3 regions of the Kitasatospora sp. NPDC057015 genome follow, and region 1 is predicted to be linked to each of the others. Evidence: riboswitches for the same ligand, from Rfam matches in the RefSeq annotation. Region 1 holds a riboswitch; each other region holds the start of a gene.
The links. Region 1 has a riboswitch for cobalamin ahead of ACFTWP_RS30575 (cobalamin biosynthesis protein). Riboswitches for the same ligand answer to the same signal wherever they lie in the genome.
Positions count from the first base shown of each region.

Region 2: it holds a riboswitch for cobalamin, as region 1 does, so the genes downstream of both, cobN (cobaltochelatase subunit CobN) here and ACFTWP_RS30575 (cobalamin biosynthesis protein) in region 1, are expected to answer to the same signal.
Region 3: it holds a riboswitch for cobalamin, as region 1 does, so the genes downstream of both, ACFTWP_RS16170 (ribonucleoside-diphosphate reductase subunit alpha) here and ACFTWP_RS30575 (cobalamin biosynthesis protein) in region 1, are expected to answer to the same signal.

Region 1 is NZ_JBHUSG010000041.1:86,084-91,848, reverse strand. Features, by position in the region: gene ACFTWP_RS30580 (cobyric acid synthase) at 1-941, opposite strand, end outside; gene ACFTWP_RS30575 (cobalamin biosynthesis protein) at 938-1,921, opposite strand; cobalamin riboswitch at 2,050-2,184, opposite strand; gene ACFTWP_RS30570 (helix-turn-helix domain-containing protein) at 2,533-3,213, shown strand; gene ACFTWP_RS30565 (alpha/beta hydrolase family protein) at 3,492-4,607, shown strand; gene ACFTWP_RS30560 (hypothetical protein) at 5,164-5,765, shown strand, end outside.
Region 2 is NZ_JBHUSG010000022.1:86,119-91,883, forward strand. Features, by position in the region: gene ACFTWP_RS21570 (precorrin-2 C(20)-methyltransferase) at 1-123, opposite strand, end outside; gene ACFTWP_RS21575 (precorrin-8X methylmutase) at 120-746, opposite strand; gene cobG (precorrin-3B synthase) at 743-2,023, opposite strand; cobalamin riboswitch at 2,113-2,238, shown strand; gene cobN (cobaltochelatase subunit CobN) at 2,429-5,765, shown strand, end outside.
Region 3 is NZ_JBHUSG010000014.1:26,156-31,920, reverse strand. Features, by position in the region: gene ACFTWP_RS16175 (ribonucleotide-diphosphate reductase subunit beta) at 1-865, opposite strand, end outside; gene ACFTWP_RS16170 (ribonucleoside-diphosphate reductase subunit alpha) at 913-3,354, opposite strand; cobalamin riboswitch at 3,515-3,676, opposite strand; gene ACFTWP_RS16165 (glycosyltransferase family 39 protein) at 3,718-5,765, opposite strand, start outside.

The sequences.
Region 1 (5,765 bases):
CAGGCCAGGTCCGCGACGGTGGCCCGGGTGCCGGGCAGGATCACCAGGTCGGCGTCGGCCAGCTCCTCGGGCCGGGTGGCCCAGCGGACCAGCACCCCCGGCTCCTGCGCCAGCGCGTCCACGTCGGTGAAGTTGGACAGCCGGGGGAAGCGCACCACGGCGACCCGCAGCACGTCCGCCCCGAGCGGGCCGCGCGCGTCCTCGCGGTCGACCACGGTGGAGAGGTCCAGCGAGTCCTCGGCGTCCAGCCACAGGCCCTTGAGCATCGGCAGGGTGCCCAGCACCGGACGGCCGGTCAGCCGGTGCAGCATCTCCAGGCCGGGCTCCAGCAGCCGGGCGTCGCCGCGGAACTTGTTCACGAACCAGCCGGCCACGTGCCGCTGGTCCTCGGCCGAGAGCAGCGCCAGCGTGCCGTACATGGCGGCGAAGACCCCGCCCCGGTCGATGTCGCCCACCACCACCACGGGCAGTGCGGCGGCGGTGGCCAGGCCCATGTTGGCGATGTCGCGGTCCCGCAGGTTGATCTCGGCGGGCGACCCCGCCCCCTCGCAGACCACCACGTCGTAGCGGCGCCGCAGATCGGCCAGGCACTCCAGGGAGCGCTCCAGCAGGACGGGCTTGCGCTCGCGGTAGTCCAGCGCGCCGACCTCCGCGACGGCCCGCCCGAGCAGGACGACCTGGCTGCGGCCGTCCGCTCCCGGCTTGAGCAGCACCGGGTTCATCGCCGCCTCCGGCTCGACCCGGGCGGCCTGCGCCTGCATCGCCTGCGCGCGGCCGATCTCGGCGCCGTCGGCGGTGACGAAGGAGTTCAGCGACATGTTCTGCGCCTTGAACGGCGCGACCTTGACGCCCTGTCGGGCCAGCCAGCGGCAGATGCCGGAGGTGACCACGCTCTTGCCGGCGTCCGAGGTCGTTCCGGCGACCAGCAGTGCCCCGCTCACGAGCGGCCACCCTTCCGTCGATGTGTGAGGCCCCGGCCCGCACGGTGCAGGAGGGCGTGCCCGACGGCGGTGACGCCGAGCGCGAGCAGCCCGACCCGGCGGGAGAGCCGGCAGGCCCGTTCGATGTCCGCCGCCGACACGGGCGGCAGTTCGGCGCCCAGCACCGGCCGGTGCTCGACCCGCTCGCCGTAGGTCAGGGTGCCGCCGAGCCGCACGCCCAGCGCTCCGGCGAAGGCCGCCTCCGCCTGCCCGGCGTTCGGGCTGGGGTGGGCCGAGCCGTCGCGGTGCCAGACCCGCCAGGCGGTGGCCGGCTGCGGTGCGGCGCAGACCGCCAGCAGCGCGGTGAGCCGGGCGCCGGGCCAGCCGGCCACGTCGTCCAGCCGGGCCGAGGCCCAGCCGAACCGGGCGTAGCGCGGCGAGCGGTGCCCGACCATGGCGTCGAGGGTGTTGACGGCCCGGAAGGCCAGCAGGCCCGGGGTGCCCGCCAGCGAACCCCAGACCAGGGCGTTCACCACGGCGTCGGCGGTGTTCTCGGCGACCGACTCCACCACCGCCCGGGCGATCTGCTGCCCGTCCAGCCCGCTGGGATCGCGCCCGCACAGGTGGGGGAGCCGCTCACGGGCGGCGGTGAGGTCGCCCGCCGAGAGCGAGCGACCGATGGTGCGGGCCTCCCGGGTGAGCGAGGTGCCGCCGAGCACCGTCCAGGTCGCGGCGGCGGCCAGCGCGGCCCGGCCGGCCGGGGAGCGTCCGAGGGTGCGGTCGGCCAGCACGGCGCCGGCCGCGACGGTGCCCACGCAGAGCGCGGTGTACGCGGCGCCGGCCGCGCGCCGGTCGCGCCAGAGCAGCCCTTCGAGGCGCCCGGCGGCGCTGCCGAAGGCGGCCACCGGGTGGCCGCGGCGGGGGTCGGCGAAGCGGGTGTCGGCGAGGTAGCCGGCGGCGGCGCCGAGGGCGAAGGCTGCGCCGCGGGTCAGCCCGCGCACGGCAGGGGCGACGCGGCGGGGCGGCGGCGGGCTCGGTTCGACGGTGGCCGGTGGGTGGCCCGGGCAGCCTGCATGGCGTGCGTGTCCTCACTCAGGGTCCGCGCCCTGGATCGACGTACCGGGGGCGAGAGTCTCCTGGCTTCCGGGTCGGACACACCCTCGGGCCTTCCCGCGGGCTTCTGACGGACCGCCGTGACCATTCGTTCGAGCGTGCTCCCCGGTGACAGTGGCGGGACCGCGCCGGACTCGCACCGGCTTCCTCTGCATGCCTCCGTTTGGCTGAAGGATCCCATCACGCGGCGGAACCGGGAGTCAACCAAGGCCACCGAGGGTTTGGTCACACGCGCCGTCCCCGTGCGCGGCGCGCGCGGCGGGTCCGCCGGTGCACGAGCGCGCAGGCCAGGGCCGCGCTACCCGCGTAGCGGAGGAGTCTTGGAGGAAACCGTCACTACCTCCGAGTAGCGCGCCCGTCGAACCGTCAGGATCTGTGCGATCCACCAGTCGCGCGAGGGGGCCCTGAGCTGCGCTTCGTGCGTTCGGCGACTGGGGTGGGCCCGGGCCGGCCCGTACGGTCGTTCCTCATGCGACCCAGAAAGCCCTCAGTCACGCCGGTGCCCTTCTCGCCCATGGCGGCCAGGGCGCACCGCGCCGGGCTGGGCCTGACTCCCCAGCAGGTGGCGGAGGGCATGGCCGCGCACGGGGTCCGGTTGCTGCCGGCCCACGTCATCGGCTGGGAGACCGGGGAGATCCGGCCCTCCGAGGAGGAGTTCGTCGCACTGGCCCGCGCCCTGTGGTGCCCGCCCGCCCAGCTGATGGGCGCCCGCCCCGCCTGCCTGCGCGACTTCCGGGTGGCCCGCGAGCTCGGCCGGGAGGAGGCGGCCCGCCGGATCGGCCTGTCGCCGCGCGCCTACGACCTCGCCGAGGACGCGGGCCGGTGGACCGGTGACGAGGACCAGACCTACCAGCTGGCCCAGGTGCTCGGGATGACCCTGCGGGACGTGGTGGCCGTCCTCGGCCGTGAGGAGGAGCTCGACCAGCGCCTGCGGCGCTGCATCGACGGGCGCTGGCAGGCGCAGGTGAAGGCGGTCGGGCGGATGGTCCCGGTGCCCCGGGAGCTCCTCGCCGCCGTGCTGACGGACCTGCAGAACGAGTACCAGGTGACGGCGCACTGGGGCTCCGGCGGCTGGGGCTCCTCCGCCCCGGCCCAGCCGGAGCCGGCGCAGCAGACCCGGCCGATCGGCGAGCGGTTCTGGGAGCTGATGTCGCGCCAGCCCACCGACATCCCGGTCTGACCCCGTCCGTTTCCCACCCCTCCTTCCTCTCCTTCCTCTCCCTTCTCTCTCCTCCCTCTGCCCCCGCGCGGCCGTCCTCTCCCGGGCCCCTCTCCCCGGCCGGTCTCCCGCTCCCGTGCCCCGGACGGCCCCGTACCGGTGGCCGCCCGCCCGGTCGGCGCGTGGACTGGTGTCGGTCATGCAACGGTGCGCCGCGGCCCACCGCGCGGCGCACCGCACCACCGTGCCGCGCGGCGCGGTGGCCGTCCGCGGCGGAGCAGCAGAGCGGGGAGCGAGATATGCGATGGGGAACCGCAGCAGTCGTGGCGGCCGCCGTGGCCGGTACGGGCGTCGCCGTGCTGGCCCTCGGGCGCAGGGTCTCGGAGCGGTCGGTGCACCCCCGTGCGGGCCGGGGGACGGGCGCCCTGCCCGTGCGCGTGGTCGGCCTGGCGGCCGGGCGCCTCACCCTCACCCGGACTCCGGAGACGGCCCGTGCGGGCCGCTACGCCGTCGAGTGGGGCGTGGACGGCCACGCGGTGGTCGGCGAGGTCCTGCGGGTCGACCAGCAGGGCGTCACCCGCGTGCTGGAGCGCGCCGACAGCGGCACCCTGGAGGTCGGCACCACCGTGCGGCTGACGCCCCGGGTGTACCTCGGCGACCCCACCACCGCGCTGGGCCTGCCCTTCCTGGAGACCGGGGCGGTCGGCGAGTCCGGCCCGCTCCCGGCCTGGTACCTGGACGGCATGCGCGGGACCTGGGTGCTGCTGGTGCACGGCCCGGGTGCGGACCGCCAGCAGACCCTGCCGGTCGTCCCCGTCCTGCACCGGCTGCGCCTGCCCGTCCTGTCCGTGACGTACCGGGGTGACGAAGGCGCGCCGGCCTCGCCCGACGGGCTCGGCCACTTCGGCGAGACCGAGTGGCGCGACGTCGAGGCGGCCGTCCGGCTGGCCCTGGACAGCGGCGCGGGCAAGGTCGTCCTGTACGGCTGGTCCCTGGGCGCCACGATGGCGCTGCAGACGGCTGCCCGGTCCGCCTGGGCGCACGCGGTGAGCGGTCTGATCCTCGACTCGCCGGTACTGGACTGGTCCGAGACGGTGCGCCGCGAGGCGACCCGCGCGGGGGTCAGCTCCCCGCTGGCCGGGCTCGGCGCGCTGGCCGCGCAGGGGCGGTCCGGCGTCGACCTGGCGGGTTTCGCCCGGCTCGCCGAGGGCGCCGACCTTCGGGTGCCCACGCTGCTGATGCACAGCCCGGACGACACCGTCGCCCCCTGGCGGGCGTCCGCCCGGCTGGCGCAGCGCCGTGAGGACCTGGTCACGTTGCGGCCGGTGCCGGGGGCCGACCACGTGGCGCTGTGGAACGCCGATCCGGCCGGGTACGAGGAGAACCTCCGGCGCTTCCTCACCCCGCTGCTCTGAGCGGGGCGGCCCGGGGGCGATCCGAGCGGGGCGGCCCCGGGCGGTCCGATCTCCGAGCCGGATGGGGGCGGCGGCGCCCGGGCCACCCGGCGCTCCCGGGCCCCCCGAGGCCGGCGGATGCCCCTCGGACCGGGCCGAGGGCGGCCTGCGGGGGCTCCCGAGAGGTGGGCATACCACCTATTTGGTGACGTGATCACGTCATTTATGTCCTGCGCAGGCCCGGTTTGGGGCCTGTTGCCCGATCTTGCGGCCCTCCCCGCCCCGGCTCCCCACAGACTCGCCGAACTCGATGTGACAGAACGCCCGTACACGGGGAAGACTGCACGGCGTGACGTCTCGGAACCCGCGCGACCGTGATGCCCCGCTCCCGCCGACGATCGGTACCGGCGCGACGGTGACCCGTCTGCCCGGTACGGCCCACCGTCCCGACGGTGCGCGCCCGGGCACTCCCGGCGCACCCCGCCGCCGTGGCCCCGCACCGGCGCCCGGTCGCGGGCGCGTCCCCGTACCCGAAGGCTTTCCCGCACCCGCCGAGCTGGCCCCGCTGGCCCGGCGGATGCTCGTCGACGCCGTCCGGATCGCCCGCTGGGCCGGCGAGCTGGAGCAGGTCGACAAGCGCGGCGAGCTCCTCCCCGAGGACGCCAGGGCGGCCGGCCGAGCGCTGGCCATGACCGTCGGCGCCGCCGCCAAGGCCTGGGGACAGGCCCTGCTGGTCGGGCTCGTCGAACCCCGCGACGGCGGCGCCGCCCCCGGCTGGCGCCTGCACGCCTGGGAGCACGACGACGAGGCCGTGGTCCGCGGCTGGTCCGCCCTCTTCGACGCCTGGACCCTGCTCGCCCCCGTACCGCCGGCCGCCCTGCGCGGCGTCTTCGCGGTCCTCGCCGGCCAGGCCGTCGACCAGGCACCGCAGCTGCTCTCCTTCCTGCACCTGGTGGACGGCCCCGTCTCCGACGGCGAGCTGATGGAGCTGCTGCGCCGCGGCCTGGACGAGCGCCGGATGGGTGCCGGCACCGGGCTGCTCCCGCTCTCGCCCGTCCCGCACGCGGCCTCCGCCGTCTCGGCGGTCCGCGGCACCTGCCGGGAGCCGCAGGTCGACACCCCGGCCGCGCCCTCCGACGTCGCCGCCGTCCTGGACTGGATGCTGGACGGCCTGGCCGC
Region 2 (5,765 bases), on a different contig from region 1:
CACCACGTCGGCCTTGCCGATGAGTTCGGCGGCGCGGACGGTGACCAGCGAGGGGTCGCCGGGCCCCAGCCCGACGCCGTAGAGCCGGCCGGGACCACCCGTGGTCGACTGATCGTCCGTCATTCTTCCTCACTCGCAATCGCGTTGACGGCGGCGGCGGCCATCGCACTGCCGCCGCGCCGGCCGCGGACCACCAGGTGCTCCAGCCGGGAGGGGTGCTCGGCCAGGGCCTGCTTGGACTCGGCGGCGCCGATGAAGCCGACCGGCACGCCGATCACGGCGGCCGGGCGGGGCGCCCCCGCCTCGATCAGCTCCAGCAGCCGGAAGAGCGAGGTCGGCGCGTTGCCGACGGCGACCACCGCGCCGTCCAGCCGCGGCAGCCACAGCTCCATGGCGGCGGCGCTGCGGGTGTTGCCCATCTTCCTCGCCAGCTCGGGCACCGACGGGTCGGAGAGGGTGCAGATCACCTCGTTGTCGGCCGGCAGCCGCTTGCGGGTCACCCCGCTGGCGACCATCGACACGTCGCAGAGGATCGGTGCGCCGGCGCGCAGCGCCCGGCGGGCGTCGGCCACCACGCCGGGCGACCAGAGCAGGTCCTCGACCAGGTCGGTCATGCCGCAGGCGTGGATCATGCGCACCGCGACCTGCGAGACGTCGGCGGGCAGGCCCGCCAGGTCGGCCTCGGCCCGGATGGTGGCAAAGGACTCGCGGTAGATCGCCGCCCCGTCCTTCTCGTACTCGATCACTTGGTCCTCCGGGCCCGGGCCACTGCGTCGGCCATCTGTTGCGTTGTCGTTGCTTGGTAGGTGGGTGCGGCGTCGGGGCGGCGGACGGCCACCCGGTACCCGTCCGGTGTGGCGAGGGCGTCCACCCACGTGCCGGCCGGGTGCCCGCACCGCCGCTCGCAGCCCGACCAGTGCACGGGCAGCAGCCGCCCGGCGGCCGGGTCGGCGCCGGCCAGCGCGCGGGCCGCGTCGCCGCGGACGTCCGCCAGGGACTTGGCGCAGCCGGGGGTCCCGGTGCAGGCCATGGCGAGTTCCCACGGGGAGTGCGGGTCGAGGCCGAGGCCGGCGGCCGTCAGCCGGCCGGTCCACGTCCGCGCCAGCTCCGGGGTGAGGCCCGGGACGACGGCACCGCGCCAGGGGGTCACCCGCAGTTCGCCTGCGCCGTCGGCGGCGGCCTCCGCCAGCAGCCGCCACTGCGCGACGCCGGCGCGGCCGAAGGGCAGGCCCGCCGAGAGCCCGTGGCGGCCGTCCGGGCCGGCCACCGGGCCCGCCTGCGGCAGCGCGCCGGACAGGACGGGCAGGGCGACGGCGGGCGAGCCGGGCGGGGTGAGCCGGGCGCCGTCCGGGTCGGCCTCGCGGATCCGCCAGGCCTGGGCGCCGGTCTCCCGCAGCAGGGTGAGGAAGTCCTGAGCCGCGCGCAGTGCCTCGGCGACGGCGCGCACCGCCGGTACGCGCAGGGCGGTGGTGGCACGCCCGAGGCGCAGGAGTGCCCGGTCGGCGGGGGTTGCGATCAATGTCACATCGGCGTCGAGGCCGGCGACGTCGCCCCGGCCGTCGTCGAGGGCGAACAGGAACCGGCCGGAGAGGGCGGTGGACCACTCGGCGGCGCACAGTGCGGCGTCCAGCTCGCGGGCCCAAGTGGTCACGTCCGCATGCCCGTTGCCGTCGATCCCGGCGAGCGGTGAGGCCACGATGTTGCGTATCCGCTCGTGCCGGTCGGAGGGCAGCAGGCCGGCGGCGCGCAGCCGGCCGCCGAGCTCGGCCCCGCAGCCCTCGGGCAGGCCCCGCAGTTGGACGTTCCCCCGCGAGGTGGTCTCCAGGTGCCCGTCCCCGAGCTCCTCGGCGGCGGCGGCCAGCGCGAGCACCTGACGGCTCGTCAGCAGGCCGCCGGGCAGCCTGACTCGGGCGAGCGCGCCGTCGTCGGCCGTATGTAGACGAAGGGCCCCCGGGCACGCGTCCTCGCGTGCCCGGTCGGGCACGCCGGGGCCCGGGGCGACGGGGTCGGGTGTGGGTGACATGGCGGCGAGCATACCCAGGATCCGGCCGGGGACTCTGTCCCGTGGATCACCCTCAGCGCCTACTATGCTCGCGGGCGGATCCTTCGGGGTCCGCTCACGCCAGAGACGGCGCAAAGGGGAGGAAACCGGTGCAAACCCGGTGCGGTCCCGCCACTGTGACCACGGTTCATCGGCCGTGGGAGCCAGGAACTCCTGCCGTCCCGATTCCCCCGCGCTCCGGCCGGGGGTCCCCCACGGGGCGCGGACCCCGAGGAAGGCTCGACCTATGCGCTGCCGCATGCCTGCGCCCGGGCTCACGCCCGCGCCGGACGCCGTGCCCCCGCCCGTGCCGTCGTCCGGGCGCACGCCCGCGCTGACGCCCACGCTCATGCCCCTGCCCGCCATCGAGGCCGGGAGGGCCTTCGCATGATCCTGCTTCTGTCGACCTCCGACACCGACCTGCTGAGTGCCCGGGCGAGCGAGGGCCCGGTCGGGTACCGCCTCGGCAACCCGGCCCGCCTCACCGCCGAGGACCTCCCGGCGCTGGTGGAGGGCACCGACCTGGTGGTCGTCCGGCTGCTCGGCGGGCGCCGGGCCTGGCAGGAGGGCCTGGACGCGCTGCTGGCCGGCCCCCGCCCGGTGATCGTGCTGACCGGCGAGCAGGCCCCCGACGCCCAGCTGATGGAGCTGTCCACCGTTCCCGCCGGCATCGCCGCCGAGGCGCACGCCTACCTCGCGCACGGCGGCCCGGCGAACCTCGCCGAGCTCGGCGCCTTCCTCTCCGACACCGTGCTGCTGACCGGCCACGGCTTCGCCGCCCCCGCCTCCGCGCCCGAGTGGGGCCCGCTGGAGCGCACCGCGACGGCGGAGAACGCCGACGGCCCGGTGATCGCGGTGCTCTACTACCGCGCCCACCACATGAGCGGCAACACCGCCTTCGTCGAGACGCTCTGCCGGGCGATCGAGGACAAGGGCGCCCGCCCGCGCCCGCTGTACTGCTCCTCGCTGCGCGGCGCCGAGCCCGAGCTGCTGGCCGAGCTGGCGCAGGCCGACGCGATCATCACCACCGTCCTCGCGGCCGGCGGCACCCGCCCCGCCGACGCCTCCGCCGGCGGCGACGAGGAGGCCTGGGACGCGGGCGCGCTGGCCGCCCTCGACCGCCCGATCCTCCAGGCGCTCTGCCTGACCTGGTCGCGCGCCGCCTGGGAGGCCAGCGACGACGGCCTCTCCCCGCTGGACACCGCCACCCAGGTCGCCGTCCCCGAGTTCGACGGCCGCCTGATCACCGTCCCGTTCTCCTTCAAGGAGCTGGACGAGGACGGCCTGACCGTCTACGCGGCCGACCCCGAGCGGGCCGCCCGGGTCGCCGGCATCGCGGTACGGCACGCCCGGCTGCGGTACATCCCGGCCGCCGAGCGGCGGCTCGCCCTGGTGCTCTCCGCGTACCCGACCAAGCACGCCCGGGTGGGCAACGCCGTCGGCCTGGACACCCCGGCCAGCGCGGTGCGCCTGCTGACCCGGCTGCGTGCGGAGGGCATGGACCTCGGGCCGCTGGACGGGCCGGACGCGCTGCCGGGCCTGGCGCCCCGGCCCGACGGCCCGGAGGCGGGCGGGCGATCTGCGCTGAACGACACCCACGAGGGCGACGCGCTGATCCACGCCCTGATCGCGGCCGGCGGCTACGACCAGGACTGGCTGACCGAGGACCAGCTCGCCCGCAACCCGGTGCGGATCCCGGCCGCCGACTACCGCCGCTGGTACGCCGAGCTGCCCGCGGGCCTGCGCGAGGAGGTCGAGCGGCACTGGGGGCCGGCGCCCGGCGAGCTGTACGTGGACCGCAGCGTCAACCCGGACGGCGACATCGTGCTCGCCGCCCTGCGGGCCGGGAACCTGCTGGTGCTGATCCAGCCGCCGCGCGGCTTCGGCGAGAACCCGGTGGCGATCTACCACGACCCCGACCTGCCGCCCTCGCACCACTACCTGGCCGCCTACCGCTGGATCGCGGCCGCCCAGGAGGACGGCGGCTTCGGCGCCGACGCGGTCGTCCACCTCGGCAAGCACGGCAACCTGGAGTGGCTGCCCGGCAAGACCGCCGCGCTGTCCGCGGAGTGCGGACCGGACGCGGCGCTCGGCGACCTGCCGCTGGTCTACCCCTTCCTGGTGAACGACCCGGGCGAGGGCACCCAGGCCAAGCGCCGGGCGCACGCCACCCTGGTCGACCACCTGGTGCCGCCGATGGCCCGGGCCGAGAGCTACGGCGACATCGCGCGGCTGGAGCAGCTGCTCGACGAGCACGCCAACATCGCCGCGATGGACCCGGCGAAGCTGCCGGCCGTCCGGGCCCAGATCTGGACGCTGATCCAGGCCGCCCGCCTCGACCACGACCTCGGGCTCGCCGAGCGGCCGGAGGACGACGGCTTCGACGACTTCCTGCTGCACGTGGACGGCTGGCTCTGCGAGGTGAAGGACGCCCAGATCCGGGACGGCCTGCACGTGCTGGGCCAGGCCCCGGTCGGCGTCGACCGGGTCAACATCGTGCTCGCCATCCTGCGGGCCCGGCAGATCTGGGGCGGCGTGGCCGCGCTGCCCGGCCTGCGCGAGGCGCTCGGCCTGGACGAGTCCGCGCCCACGCTCGGCGCGGCCGACGCCGCCGAGGCGAAGGCCCGCGAGCTGGTCGAGGCGATGGAGGCCGAGGACTGGGCTCCGGAGGCGGTCGAGAAGGTCGCGGCCGGTCTGCCGCCGGCCGTGGCCGAGGTGCTGGACTTCGGCGCCCGCCAGCTGGTGCCGCGGCTCGCCGCCACCACCGACGAGTTGGACGCCGTGCTGCACGCGCTCGGCGGCGGCTTCGTCAAGGCCGGCCCGTCCGGCTCGCCGCTGCGCGGACTGGTCAACGTGCTGCCCACCGGCCGCAACTTCTACTCGGTGGACCCGAAGGCGGTGCCCAGCCGGCTCGCCTGGGAGACCGGCCAGGCGCTGGCCGACTCGCTGGTGGAGCGCTACCGGGCCGACAACGACGGCGCCTACCCGTCGTCGGTGGGCCTCTCGCTCTGGGGCACCAGCGCGATGCGCACCGCCGGCGACGACATCGCCGAGGCCTTCGCGCTGCTCGGCGTCCGCCCGGTCTGGGACGACGCGTCGCGCCGGGTGAACGGCCTGGAGGCGATCAGCCCGGCCGAGCTCGGCCGCCCGCGGATCGACGTGACGCTGCGCATCTCCGGCTTCTTCCGCGACGCGTTCCCGCACGTGGTCAACCTGCTGGACGACGCGGTGCGACTGGCCGCCCGCCAGGAGGAGACGGACGAGGAGAACTTCGTCCGCGCCCACGTGCAGGCCGACCTGGCCGTGCACGGCGACGAGCGCAAGGCCACCGTCCGGGTGTTCGGCTCCCGCCCGGGCACCTACGGCGCCGGCCTGCTCCAGCTGATCGACAGCCGGGACTGGCGCACCGACGCCGACCTGGCCGAGGTCTACACGGTCTGGGGCGGCTACGCCTACGGCCGCGACCTCGGTGGCCGCCCGGCCCGCGAGGAGATGGAGACGGCGTACAAGCGGATCACGGTGGCGGCGAAGAACACCGACACCCGTGAGCACGACATCGCCGACTCGGACGACTACTTCCAGTACCACGGCGGCATGGTGGCCACCGTCCGGGCGCTCACCGGCAGGGCCCCGACCGCGTACATCGGCGACTCGACCCGCCCGGAGACCGTCCGGACCCGCACCCTCACCGAGGAGGCGGCCCGGGTCTTCCGCGCCCGGGTGG
Region 3 (5,765 bases), on a different contig from region 1:
AGCGGATCGGCATGCCGAGCCGCGCCAGCCGCTGGTCGGCGACGGCCTGCAGGTACTCCCGCATCGACTCGGTGTTCATGCCGGGCAGGCCCTCGCCGCAGAGGTCGCGGGCGAACTGGAGCTCGGCCTCCACGGCCTCCTCCAGCATCTCGGTGACCTGCTTGGCCATCTCGTCGTCGAAGAGGTCCGGCTCCTCCTGGCGGACGGTGTCCACCACGGAGAACGCGAAGTCCATGTGCATGGACTCGTCCCGGAACACCCAGTTGGTGCCGGTGGCCAGGCCGTGCAGCAGGCCGCGGCTGCGGAACCAGTACACGTACGCGAAGGCGCCGTAGAAGAACAGGCCCTCGACGCAGGCCGCGAAGCAGATCAGGTTCAGCAGGAACGCGCGCCGGTCGTCCTTGGTCTGGAGCGAGTCCAGGTGGTCGACGGCGTTCATGTACTTGAAGCAGAACTGCGCCTTCTGGTGGATGGAGGGGATGTTCTCCACCGCGTCGAAGGCGGCCGCGCGGTCGTCCGGGTCGGGCAGGTAGGTGTCGAGCAGCGTCAGGTAGAACTGGACGTGCACGGCCTCCTCGAACAGCTGCCGGGACAGGTAGAGCCGGGCCTCGGGCGAGTTGATGTGCTTGTAGAGGCTCAGCACCACGTTGTTGGCGACGATCGAGTCACCGGTCGCGAAGAAGGCGACCAGCCGGCCGATCATGTGCCGCTCGCCCTCGCTGAGCTTGGCGAGGTCGGCGACGTCGGAGTGCAGGTCCACCTCCTCGACGGTCCAGGTGTTCTTGATCGCGTCGCGGTAGCGGTCGTAGAACGACGGGTAGCGCATCGGGCGGAGCGTCAGCTCGAAGCCCGGGTCGAGCAGCATCTTCTCGCGGCCGGGCGCGTCGACGCCGGTCTCGGGCGTGGGGGAACTCACTGGCAGGCCTCGCAGGACTCGGGGTTCTCCAGGGAGCAGGCGAGCGCCGCCTCCTCCTCCGGGGTGAGGGTGGACGTCGGCGCGGTGACCGCGACCGGCACCGGGGCGGCCGCGCGGGCGGTGCCGGTGGCGGCCTGGGCGATCCGGGTGGCCGGGCGCGAACGCAGGTAGTACGTGGTCTTCAGGCCGACCTTCCAGGCGTACGCGTACATCGAGCTGAGCTTGCCGATGGTGGGCGCGGCCATGAAGAGGTTCAGCGACTGGCTCTGGTCGATGTACGGCTGCCGGGCGGCGGCCAGGTCGATCAGCGCGCGCTGCGGGAGCTCCCACGCCGTCCGGTACAGCGAGCGGACCTCGGCCGGCAGCCAGTTGAGCTCCTGCACCGAGCCGTTGGCCTCGCGCAGCGCGTCCCGGGTCTGCGCGTCCCAGACGCCCAGTTCCTTGAGCTCGCGGACCAGGTACGGGTTGACCTGGAGGAACTCGCCGGAGAGGGTCTCGCGCTTGAAGAGGTTGGAGACCTGCGGCTCGATGCACTCGTACACGCCGGCGATCGACGCGATGGTCGCGGTCGGCGCGATCGCCAGCAGCAGCGAGTTGCGCAGGCCGGTGGTGGCGATCCGGGCGCGCAGCGCGTCCCAGCGCTCCGCCCAGTGCGGGGCCGTCTCGAAGTGGTCGATGTGCAGCTGGCCGCGGGCGGCGCGGGTCTCCGCGTACGCCTCGTGCCGGCCCAGCTGCTCGGCCAGCTCGCTGGAGCGCTCGTAGGCGACCAGCATGATCCGCTCGGCGATCAGCGTGGAGAGCCGCTTGGCCTCGGCGGAGTCGAAGTCCAGCCGGAGCTGGAAGAAGACGTCCTGCAGGCCCATCACGCCGAGGCCCACCGGGCGCCAGCGGGAGTTGGAGGCGCCGGCCTCGGGGGTCGGGTAGAAGTTGATGTCCACCACGCGGTCGAGGAAGGTGACGGCGGTGCGGACGGTCGAGTCCAGCCGGTCCCAGTCCATCGCGCCCACGAGATCGGCGGGGGAGGCGCCGGGGGCCACGTGGGCGCCCAGGTTGACCGAGCCGAGGTTGCAGACGGCGGTCTCGGAGTCGTCCGTGACCTCCAGGATCTCCGTGCAGAGGTTCGAGGAGTGGACGGTCCGGCCGGGGACGGCGGTCTGGTTGGCGGCGCGGTTGGAGGCGTCCTTGAAGGTCATCCAGCCGTTGCCGGTCTGCGCCAGGGTCCGCATCATCCGGGCGTACAGCGTCTGCGCGGGGATGGTGCGCTGGGCCTTGCCCTCGGCCTCGGCCTTCAGGTACGCCGCGTCGAAGTCGGCACCCCACAGGTCGACCAGCTCGGGCACGTCGGCGGGGGAGAACAGCGACCAGTCGGTGCCCGCGTTGACGCGGCGCATGAACTCGTCCGGGATCCAGTGGGCGAGGTTCAGGTTGTGGGTGCGCCGCGCCTCCTCGCCGGTGTTGTCGCGGAGCTCCAGGAACTCCTCGATGTCCGCGTGCCAGGTCTCCAGGTAGACGCAGGCCGCGCCCTTGCGCCGGCCGCCCTGGTTGACGGCCGCCACCGAGGAGTCGAGGGTGCGCAGGAACGGCACGATGCCGTTGGACTTGCCGTTGGTGCCGCGGATCAGCGAGCCGCGCGACCGGATCCGGCTGTAGGACAGGCCGATGCCGCCGGCGTGCTTGGAGAGCCGGGCGATCTGCGCGTAGCGCGAGTAGATCGAGTCCAGGTTGTCCAGCGGCGAGTCCAGCAGGTAGCAGCTGGACATCTGCGGGTGCTTGGTGCCGGAGTTGAAGAGCGTCGGCGAGGACGGCAGGTAGGACAGCGCGCTCATCAGCGCGTACAGCTCCGAGACCTCGCGCACCGACTGCCCGTCGTCGCCGACCGCCAGGCCGCTGGCGACGCGGAGCAGGAAGTGCTGCGGGGTCTCGATCACCTTGCGGGTGATCGGGTGGCGCAGCAGGTAGCGGGACTGCACGGTGCGCAGGCCGAAGTACTCGAAGCGGTCGTCGCCCCGCTGGTCGATCAGGGCGTCCAGCTCGTCCGCGTGCTTGGCGACGAACGCGGCGGTGGTGTCGCCGATCAGGCCCTCGGCATGGCCGACGACGATCGAGGCGGAGAAGGACACGGCGCCCTGGCCGACGGCCTCGTCCTGGATCTCCAGGGCGAGCAGCCGGGCCGCGAGCTTCGAGTACTGCGGGTCCTCGGCGATCATCGACGCGGCGGCCTCGACGGCCAGCCCGCGCAGCTCCGCGAAGTCGGAGCCGGCGTGCCGGCCGCGCAGGGCGGCGGCGGCGACGTGGCCGGGGTCGACCTGGGGCAGGTCGGCACTGCGGTCGGTCAGGAGGCGCAGGAGCGCTCCACCGGGGTCGGACACCGTCGGGTCGGACGGGACGGCGGGGCTGGAACCCTGGGCGGGCAGGGCGACTGAGGCAGCGATGGTCAAGGCGCTTCTCTCCTGGCGGCGGCGGTCGGCGAGGGGGCTGCCGGGCCGTATGGGCGCAGGGGAGCGCAGCGCGGAACACCTCACGGCGCGCGCGAACCACCCCCCGGCCCACCCGCGAGGCCCGGACGAAACTGCTGTGCTGCACGGCGACTGCGGGGAAGCCCTGTGGCACGCCGTCGGCAGGTCATCGGACTCGCGGGGCCGCTCGGGCAGCCCGCTCACCGCTGCGGGGCAGTCCCGGACTTCCACCGGGTTCCCCTGCGTTCGACAGCAGGAGTGAGCATACATCTAGTGGCGGCTGACTATCGCGGCACCATATGTAGTAGCGGGCGTGTCGTACGCGCACACCCGCCACCACCCCGCTCAGAGCCTCAGGAACACCTTGTACGTATCGGAATCACCCGTCGGCGAGGTGAACTGGGCGATCAGCCGGTAGCGCCCGCTGCTGCCCAGGGCGGCCGCGACGGCCCGGTCCGTGGCCACCGGCGCGGTGCTGTCGAGGACGACCAGACTGAACCAGCCGTCCCGGATCGCGGCGACGGTGCCCTCGTCCCCGTGGTGCGCGACCCCGGCCGGATCCACGTAGTCGGTGCCCTTGCGGGCCGAGACCCACTGGTCGGCCCTGGTGACGGCGCCCAGGTAGTACTCCGGCAGCCCGTCGACCTCGGTGAGGTAGCGGCCCTTCGGATCGGCGTGCACCCGCAGGACGCTGAGCAGCCGGCCGGAGTCCGGCCCGTTCTGGAACCGCAGCGCGGCCTGTTCCAGGCCCAGGGCCAGCAGCACCACCCACACCAGGATGCCCAGCTGGGGGTTGCGGAAGTGCGCGCCGACCAGCCGGGTGATGCCCACGCCGGCCAGCGGGGCCGCGAAGAGCATCCCGAAGCCGATGTGCCGGAACATCACCGCGGAGGTCTGCAGGTAGGCGTGCAGGGCCGGGATCAGCAGCGCCGTCCCGCACAGGGCCACGGTCAGCGCGATCCGGCGGAGCCGCGAGGCGGTGACGGCATCGGTCTCCGGCGACTCGTTCATCCGCTCGCGGCGGACGTACGCCACCCCGCCGGCCACGGCGAGCACCGTGAACAGACCGCCCCACTGCGCGGCGGCGGTGAGGATCGAGCCGATCCCCTGGGTGCCCTGGCCGCGCGCGGGCGTCCACGAGACGACGTCGGACAGGAGGCCGAAGGGCAGCAGCACGGCGACCGTGCCCACGGCCAGCAGGGCCGCCCGCAGCACGGCGGGGCCGCGGCCCCGGTACGGCCAGGCCGTGATCAGGGCCAGGGCGACCACGGTGGGCAGCGCGAACACCGAGGCGTACTCCACCGCGACCGCGAGGGCCGCGACCGGCGCCGCCAGCAGGACGAGGGCGACGGGTGCGCGGCTGGTCCGTACGACGATCCAGGTCGCGCCGGCGACCAGCAGGACGGCGAGCGCGTCCGGGGCGGCGTAGAAGCCGACCACCACGGTCGACTGCAGCACCGCGTACGCCCCGGCCCCGCAGATGGCCGCGCGCTCGTTGAAGAGCCGGTTGGTGATCGAGTAGAGCAGGGCGGTCGCCACCAGGGCGAAGACCAGGCTGAGCAGCCGGGCGCCGAAGATGCCGCTGGCGTTGGCGGCGGCCCCGGCCAGCGGCGGGTAGAGCCACGGCGATCCGGGGATCTGGCCGACCAGGTCGGTGGTCACCGCGGCGCCGTTGAGCAGGTGGTCCAGCTGCTGGCGGCCGACGATCATGGCGACCGCCTCGTCGGGGTGCGCGGCACCCAGCAGGCGCAGCGAGAGCGCCGCCTGGACGGCCAGCACGCCGAACAGCAGCCCGCGGCCGATCCACCGCCGCCGGGGGCTGGTGGCGTGGTCCCAGCCGGTGGCCGGGACCTGCGGTATTCGGTACGGCGCCAGCGCCACGGCCTGGTCGCCCTCGCCCGCGTACCGGACCGGCTCGACGGGCCGGTCGGCTCCGGCGTGCTCCTCGTCGGGGTGCTCGTCCTCGTGCGGGCGGGCCTCGCGCGGGTACGCCTCGTGCGGGCGGGCCTCCTGCGGGTACGCCTCCGCTCCCGCGTACCGCGCCTCGCGGTGCTCGTCCTCGCGCGGGTGGGCCTGCTCGCGCGGGTACGCCTGCGCCTCGCCGTACGCCTCCGCTGCCGCGGCCCCGTCCGGCGCGGCGCCCCGCCGGCCGCGGGGGTGCCGCTCGGCGTCGGGGTGGCCCGGCCCGGCGTGGCGTCCCGGCGCCGGCCGGTCGCCCTCCAGGGCCTCCCGGGCCTCCGGGGCCCGCGGCGCCTCTCCGGCCTGCCGGGGGTCGGCCACGGCCACGGCCACGGCCGGGTCGGCCGGGTCGGCCGGGCCGTCCGGGTGGCCGGGGTGGGCCGGGTCGGGATCGGCCGGGAGGTAGACGCCGGCGTCGGCGGACTCCCGGCCGT